2 regions of the Streptomyces sp. NPDC058671 genome follow, and region 1 is predicted to be linked to the other one. Evidence: predicted binding sites of a transcription regulator. Region 1 holds the regulator's gene; the other holds the start of a gene.

Region 1 (3,400 bases):
CGCCGTCGCGGGCCTCCTGTCCGACCTGCTCCCGGTGCTCGACGACGTCGGCCGGGCCCGTGAGCACGGCGAACTCGTGGGCGGGTTCAAGTCGGTGGCCGAATCGCTGGAGACCGTCGTCGCCAAGATGGGTCTGCAGCAGTTCGGCAAGGAGGGCGAGCCCTTCGACCCGACGATCCACGAGGCCCTGATGCACTCGTACGCGCCGGACGTCACCGAGACGACCTGCGTGGCGATCCTGCAGCCCGGGTACCGGATCGGCGAGCGGACCATCAGGCCCGCCCGCGTGGCCGTCGCCGAGCCCCAGCCGGGCGCGGCTCCGGCCAAGGAGGACGGCACGTCGGCCGACGAGGAGAGCGGTGCCCCCGACGAGGGGTGACGCGCCGGTCGGAGCAGGGGTGACCGCCGCATCGCCGGCGGTCACCGGACCAGTGACGCACACCGGAGCAGTCCGGAAGGAGGGACGTCGATGAGCACGAAGGACTTCGTCGAGAAGGACTACTACAAGGTCCTCGGCGTCCCCAAGGACGCCACGGACGCCGAGATCAAGAAGGCGTACCGGAAGCTCGCCCGCGAGAACCACCCGGACGCCAACAAGGGCGACAGCAAGGCGGAGTCACGCTTCAAGGAGATCTCCGAGGCGAACGACGTCCTCGGTGACCCGAAGAAGCGCAAGGAGTACGACGAGGCCCGCGCCCTCTTCGGGAACGGCGGCCTCCGGGCCGGCGGCCCGGGTGGCGGCTCGTTCAACTTCGACCTGGGCGACCTCTTCGGCGGCGCCCAGGGCGGCCCCGCCGGCGCGGGCGGCTTCGGCGGCGGCGGGATCGGGGACGTCTTCGGCGGCCTGTTCAACCGCGGCGGGGGTGCGGGGGCCCGTACCCAGCCGCGGCGCGGCCAGGACATCGAGTCCGAGGTGACGCTCAGCTTCACCGAGGCCATCGAGGGCGCGACCGTGCCGCTGCGGATGTCGAGCCAGCAGCCGTGCACGGCGTGTTCGGGCACCGGCGACAAGAACGGCACCCCCCGGGTGTGCCCGACCTGCGTCGGCACCGGGCAGGTCTCGCGCGGCAGCGGCGGCGGCTTCTCGCTCACCGACCCGTGCGTGGACTGCAAGGGCCGTGGTCTGATCGCGGAGAACCCCTGCGAGGTCTGCAGGGGCAGCGGCCGGGCCAAGTCCTCCCGCACCATGCAGGTCCGCATCCCCGCGGGTGTGAGCGACAACCAGAAGATCCGACTGCGCGGCAAGGGAGCGCCGGGCGAGCGCGGCGGGCAGAACGGCGATCTGTACGTCGTCGTCCACGTCGACGCCCACCCGGTCTTCGGCCGCAAGGACGACAACCTCACCGTCACCGTGCCGGTCTCCTTCACGGAGGCGGCGCTCGGCGGCGAGATCAAGGTGCCGACCCTCGGCGGCCCCCCGGTCACCCTCAAGCTGCCCGCCGGCACCCCGAACGGGCGGACCATGCGCGCCCGGGGCAAGGGCGCGGTCCGCAAGGACGGCACCCGCGGCGACCTCCTCGTGACGGTCGAGGTCGCGGTGCCGAAGGAACTGGACGACAAGGCACGTGACGCCCTGGAGACCTACCGCGAGGCGACCGCCTCCGAGGATCCGCGGGCGGAGCTGTTCCAGGCCGCGAAGGGAGCGTGACCCGTGGACGGGCGCCGACGCAATCCGTATCAGCTGACCGACGAGTCGCCGGTGTACGTCATCTCGGTGGCGGCCCAGCTCTCGGGTCTGCACCCGCAGACCCTGCGGCAGTACGACCGTCTCGGTCTGGTCTCCCCGGACCGTACGGCCGGCCGGGGGCGTCGCTACTCGGCCCGTGACATCGAGCTGCTCCGTCAGGTGCAGCAGCTGTCGCAGGACGAGGGCATCAACCTGGCCGGAATCAAGCGGATCATCGAGCTGGAGAACCAGGTCGCGGCGCTGCAGAGCCGGATCGCCGAGCTGTCGGCCGCGGTCGACGGCGCGGCGGCGGCGATGCGGCAGCGCGAGGCGCAGGTGCACGCCTCGTACCGGCGCGATCTGGTGCCGTACCAGGACGTGCAGCAGGCGAGCGCCCTGGTGGTGTGGCGCCCCAAGCGCGGCGAGTAGGCGCGCGCGTATCCCCCCGTGGGTGAGGCCCCTTCCGTTCCGGCGGAGGGGGCCTCGTCGTGTCACGGGGGTCAGGGGATCAGTTCGGAGACGATGTCGCCGACGGTCTCGAACCAGGGTGCGGCGCCCGTCCCGAAGGCCGCGGCGAGGGCGGTGCCGAGGGCGATGTCGCGGGGGGTCGCACCGGGCTCCCAGGTGTCGACGACCCGGCCGTCGCCCGTGCTGAGGAGGGTGCCGATCCGTCGCCGGCCGCGGGTGAGGCGGCTCTCGGTGTACCCGCAGGGGATCAGCCGGTAGCGCGTGCCCCCGGTCCGTACGTCGACCCGGTAGGAGCGCCGCAGGAGCCGTCCGCGGGCGGGCCGGACGGTGGCGGGCTCCCCGTCCACGGTGAGCGCGAGGAGGGCGGCCCTGCGGGTCCCGATGGGGGTGTGGGCGTCGGGGCGGGTCCCGGCGGCCCGTACGAGCTCCACGGTGGGCAGCTGGTACCCGGAGACCCGCAGGGTCCCGGCGGGGCCGTCGAGGTCGATCTGTACGTACACGGTGGTCAGGCGTTCCGTTCGATGCCGGTCAGGTGGCGCGCCGGCCGGTCGTCCCCTTCGAGGATGCCCGACCGGGCGATGAGGTAGCCGAGTTGGGCCCGGCTGCCGCTGCCGAGGGTGGCGGCGAGTTTGGCGATGTGGGCCCGGCAGGTGCGCACGTTCATGCCGAGGCGGCGGGCGATGGCCTCGTCGACATGGCCCTCGACGAGGAGCTTGGCGATGGAGCGCTGGACGCCCCCTATGCCGTCCACGGAGGGACTGTAGGGGATCTCCTCCTCCCAGGGCACGCCGTGCAGCCAGAACTGGTCGAAGACGCCGACGAGGTACTGGACGAGGCCTTCGTGGCGCAGTTCGAGGGCGACCTGGCGGTCGCTGCGGGCGGGCACGAAGGCGACCTTGCGGTCGACGATGATCAGCCGGTCGACGATCTCTTCCAGGGTGCGCAGTTCCAGCCCGTAGGGGGCGACCCGTTCGACGTAGGCGAGGGTGGCGGGGTGGTGCCGGGCGGTGTGCTGGTAGAGGGTGCGCATCCGGACACCGCGGTCGAGGAGGGGCTCCATGCGGCGCAGGGCCGCTTCGAGGGTCTCGGGGCGGCGGCCGCTGCCGGGCTGGATGGTGAGGAGTTCCTCGGTGCACTCGTTGATGGCGCGGTCGAGGGCGGCGTTGATGACGCTGAGGCCTTCGAGGACGGTGATGGACTGGACGCCGGAAGGATCCTGCGTGTGGAGGGCCATGAACGGCTCGAAAGCGTCGGCGAGCGCGATGG
Region 2 (3,400 bases), on a different contig from region 1:
CATGGAGCCGGCCTCCTTGATGGCACGGACGATCCGGCCGGGGAGGGCGCCGACGTAGGTCCTGCGGTGTCCGCGGATCTCCGCCTCGTCCCGTACGCCGCCGAGGGCGACCCGGACGAACTCGCGTCCCATCGCGTGCGCGACGGACTCGCCGAGGGAGGTCTTGCCGACGCCGGGCGGGCCGACGAGGGCGAGTACGGCTCCGCCGCGGCGGCCGCCGACGACGCCGAGGCCGCGGTCGGAGCGTCGCTTGCGCACGGCCAGGTACTCGGTGATCCGTTCCTTCACGTCGTCCAGACCGGCGTGCTCGGCGTCGAGGACGGCGCGGGCGCCGCGGATGTCGCGGCCGGTGGCGCCGTCGTCGGTCCGCCGGTTCCACGGCAGTTCGAGGACGGTGTCCAGCCAGGTGCGGATCCAGGAGCCCTCGGGCGACTGGTCGCTGGACCGCTCCAGCTTCTCGACCTCCTTGAGGGCCGCCTCGCGGACCTTCTCGGGCAGGTCGGCCGCCTCCACGCGGGCGCGGTAGTCGTCGGACTCGTCGCCCTCGGCCTCGCCGTTGAGGTCGCGGAGCTCCTTGCGGACGGCTTCGAGCTGGCGGCGGAGCAGGAACTCGCGCTGCTGCTTGTCGACGCCCTCCTGGACGTCCTTGGCGATGGTCTCGGCGACGTCCTGCTCGGCGAGGTGCTCGCGGAGCTGGGCGGTGGCGAGCCTCAGGCGGGCGACCGGGTCGGCGGTCTCCAGGAGCGCGACCTTCTGCTCGACGGTGAGGAAGGGCGAGTAGCCGGCGTTGTCGGCGAGGGCGCCGACGCCGTCGATCTGCTGGACGCGGTCGACGACCTGCCAGGCGCCGCGCTTCTTGAGCCAGCTGGTGGCCAGTGCCTTGTACTCCTTGACCAGGTCGGTGACCTGGCCGGGCAGCGGGTCGGGCAGGGTCTCCTCGACGGTGCTGCCCTCGACCCACAGGGCGGCGCCGGGTCCGGTCGTACCGGCGCCGATGCGTACGCGGCCGAGGGCGCGGATCAGTGCGCCGGGGTCGCCGTCGGAGAGCCGGCCGACCTGCTCGACGGTGCCCAGGACGCCGGTCGCGGCGTAGGTCCCGTCGACGCGCGGCACGAGCAGGACCCGCGGCTTGCCCGCTCCGGACCGCGCGGCGGCCTGGGCGGCCTCGACGGCGGCCCGCACGTCGGTGTCGGAGAGGTCCAGCGGCACCACCATTCCGGGCAGCACGACCTCGTCGTCGAGCGGCAGGACGGGCAGAGTGAGCGGCACGGACGCCTTGGACTCAGAAGCCATGATCTCCCCTTCGGCAGTCAAGTTGAGCTATGTGGACTCAATGCACGCCAGCCCGGAGATGTTCCCGGACGTCCGTTCGCTCTGAGCGATCACCGCTTTTCCGCGGGGTGACACCAGGTGTAATGCCCCTATGGATATGGCGTCTATTACCTTGTCCTGGGTGGCGGGCTGGACGGTCTCGCGGGGCACCCCCGCCCCCGTCCCGGAGCCCTGGGGCTACCGGATCGACGTGGGCCTGCCCCGACACGTCGTACGGCACGTCCTGCCCGCCCCCGACGCGGCCACCGTGGGGGCGCTCTGCACGCGGCTCACGGCGCCGTACAGCTGGCTCAAGGTCATGGCGGGACCCGAGGACGTGGAGTCGTGGATCACCGAGGGGTGGACGGTCCCCGACGATCCCGGGTTCATGATGACCAAGCCGCTCGACCCCGGGGCCCGCCCCGCGCCCCCGGAGGGGTACGCCAGGACCACCGAGGTCCGGGACGGCGTCATCCGGGTCCGCGTGCTCGCCCCCGACGGCACCCTCGCCGCCCGCGGCCAGATCGCCCCGACCGGCTCCACCGCCGTCGCCGACCAGATCGAGACCGACCCCGCGCACCGGCGGCGCGGCCTCGGCGCCAACGTCATGCGCACGCTCGAGGCCGCCGCCGCCCAGGCGGGCGCGGAGACCGGGGTGCTCTCCGCGACCACGGACGGCCTCGCGCTGTACGACGCGCTGGGCTGGCGCCACCGGGGGCCGCTCACCGGCATCGTCCGGACGGAGGCCTGACCGCGAGCCGGGCCGGAGCCGGGGCACGCGATCCCGGGCTTCCGGCTGCGCGCGGCGGCCCGGAAGGGGCATGCTCGGTGCATGGTGCGAGGCGTACGGCAGACACGGCGAGACGTACGGCCGGCGGGGCGGGGCGTACGGGAGACCGGGCCGCCACGCGCCTGGGAGTCCCGGCGGGGCGAAGGGGAAGCCGAGCCACGCGCGCGGGAGTGCCTGCGGGGCGTACGGGAGGCTGCGTCACGCGCGCGGGAGCCGCGCCGGGCCGAACCGCAGACCGGGCCACGCGCGCGAGAAGCCCGACAGGCCGCACCCGAGACCGGGCCACGGGCGCGGGGGACACGGCGTGGAGCGCTGCTCCTTGCGGCCGTCCTGGCGCTCGGCGCCGTCGGCGCGACCGGCTGCGGCCCCGAGGCCCCTCCGGCACTCGGCGGCCCCTCGTCGGCAACCGGCACACCCCCCAGCCCCGGCACCCGAGCACCGTCGACCGACGCGCCGTCCGCCCCCGGCACCCCCGCCCCGCCCACGACCCCGTCCGGGACCGGCGCGTCCACCCGGGAGCCGCGAGGTCAGGAGGTCCTCGTCGAAGTGGTCGTCAACGGCGGCCTCGCCGGGGTCCGCAACCAGCTCGTCGTCCACTACGACGGCTCCTGGACCAGCCGCTCCGGCACCAAGGCGCCCCGCACCGGCCGGATGACCCCCGCCGAGGCCGCCGAGCTGCGGGCGGCGCTCGAAGACCCCGCCTACGCGCGCGTACCGGCGCGTCCGACCGGCGGCCCCGTCCCCGACGGCTTCCAGTACTTCCTCACCTACCGCCACCGGCTCGTCGTCACCGGCGACGGTGAGCGCCCGCCCGCCCTCCAGCGCGTCTTCGCCGCCCTTCCCGACGGCGGTCCGCCGACCCGCCCGTGAGGGCGTGAACCGTACCGGGCCCTGCCGGCGATAGAGAGGGCGTGAGACTGTCGCGCCCCACAGGGGGAGGCCCCTCCGGGGGCGACGAGGACGACTCCGCGCTGCTGCGCGCCGTCGCCCGGGGGGACACCGAGGCGCTCGCCGTCCTCTACGACCGGCACGCCGGCTGGCTGCACGCCCGCCTCGCCCGGCGCTGCGCCGACGAGGAGACCGTACGGGAGGTCCTCCAGGACACCTTCGTCACCGTCTGGCGCTCGGCCGGCGGCCACCGGGGCCGTGGGGAGGCCGGTGGCTGGATCTGGGTGATCGCCGCCCGGCGCCTTGTGGACGCCCAGCGGGCCGGGGCCCGCGCCGACCGCGCCGCCACGCACGCCGCCGCACCCTCCGGGGCATCGCCCACGGCGCCCTCCGCCGAGGAACGGGTGCTCG

Evidence for each region. The regulator HspR, encoded in region 1, represses chaperone genes until heat shock. The targets are predictions, from matches to a motif close to TTGAGNNNNNNNNNCTCAA.
Region 2: a site for HspR is predicted at 1,316-1,334, ahead of lon (endopeptidase La). Genes of this name have one in related genera too.

Annotation. Positions count from the first base shown of each region.
Region 1 covers NZ_JBHXSA010000001.1:290,478-293,877, forward strand. The annotation lists gene grpE (nucleotide exchange factor GrpE) at 1-379, shown strand, start outside; gene dnaJ (molecular chaperone DnaJ) at 470-1,648, shown strand; gene ACFWV2_RS01305 (heat shock protein transcriptional repressor HspR) at 1,652-2,095, shown strand; gene ACFWV2_RS01310 (hypothetical protein) at 2,167-2,634, opposite strand; gene ACFWV2_RS01315 (helix-turn-helix transcriptional regulator) at 2,640-3,400, opposite strand, start outside.
Region 2 covers NZ_JBHXSA010000007.1:195,779-199,178, forward strand. The annotation lists gene lon (endopeptidase La) at 1-1,293, opposite strand, end outside; gene ACFWV2_RS11505 (GNAT family N-acetyltransferase) at 1,424-2,062, shown strand; gene ACFWV2_RS11510 (hypothetical protein) at 2,648-2,971, shown strand; gene ACFWV2_RS11515 (RNA polymerase sigma factor) at 3,013-3,400, shown strand, end outside.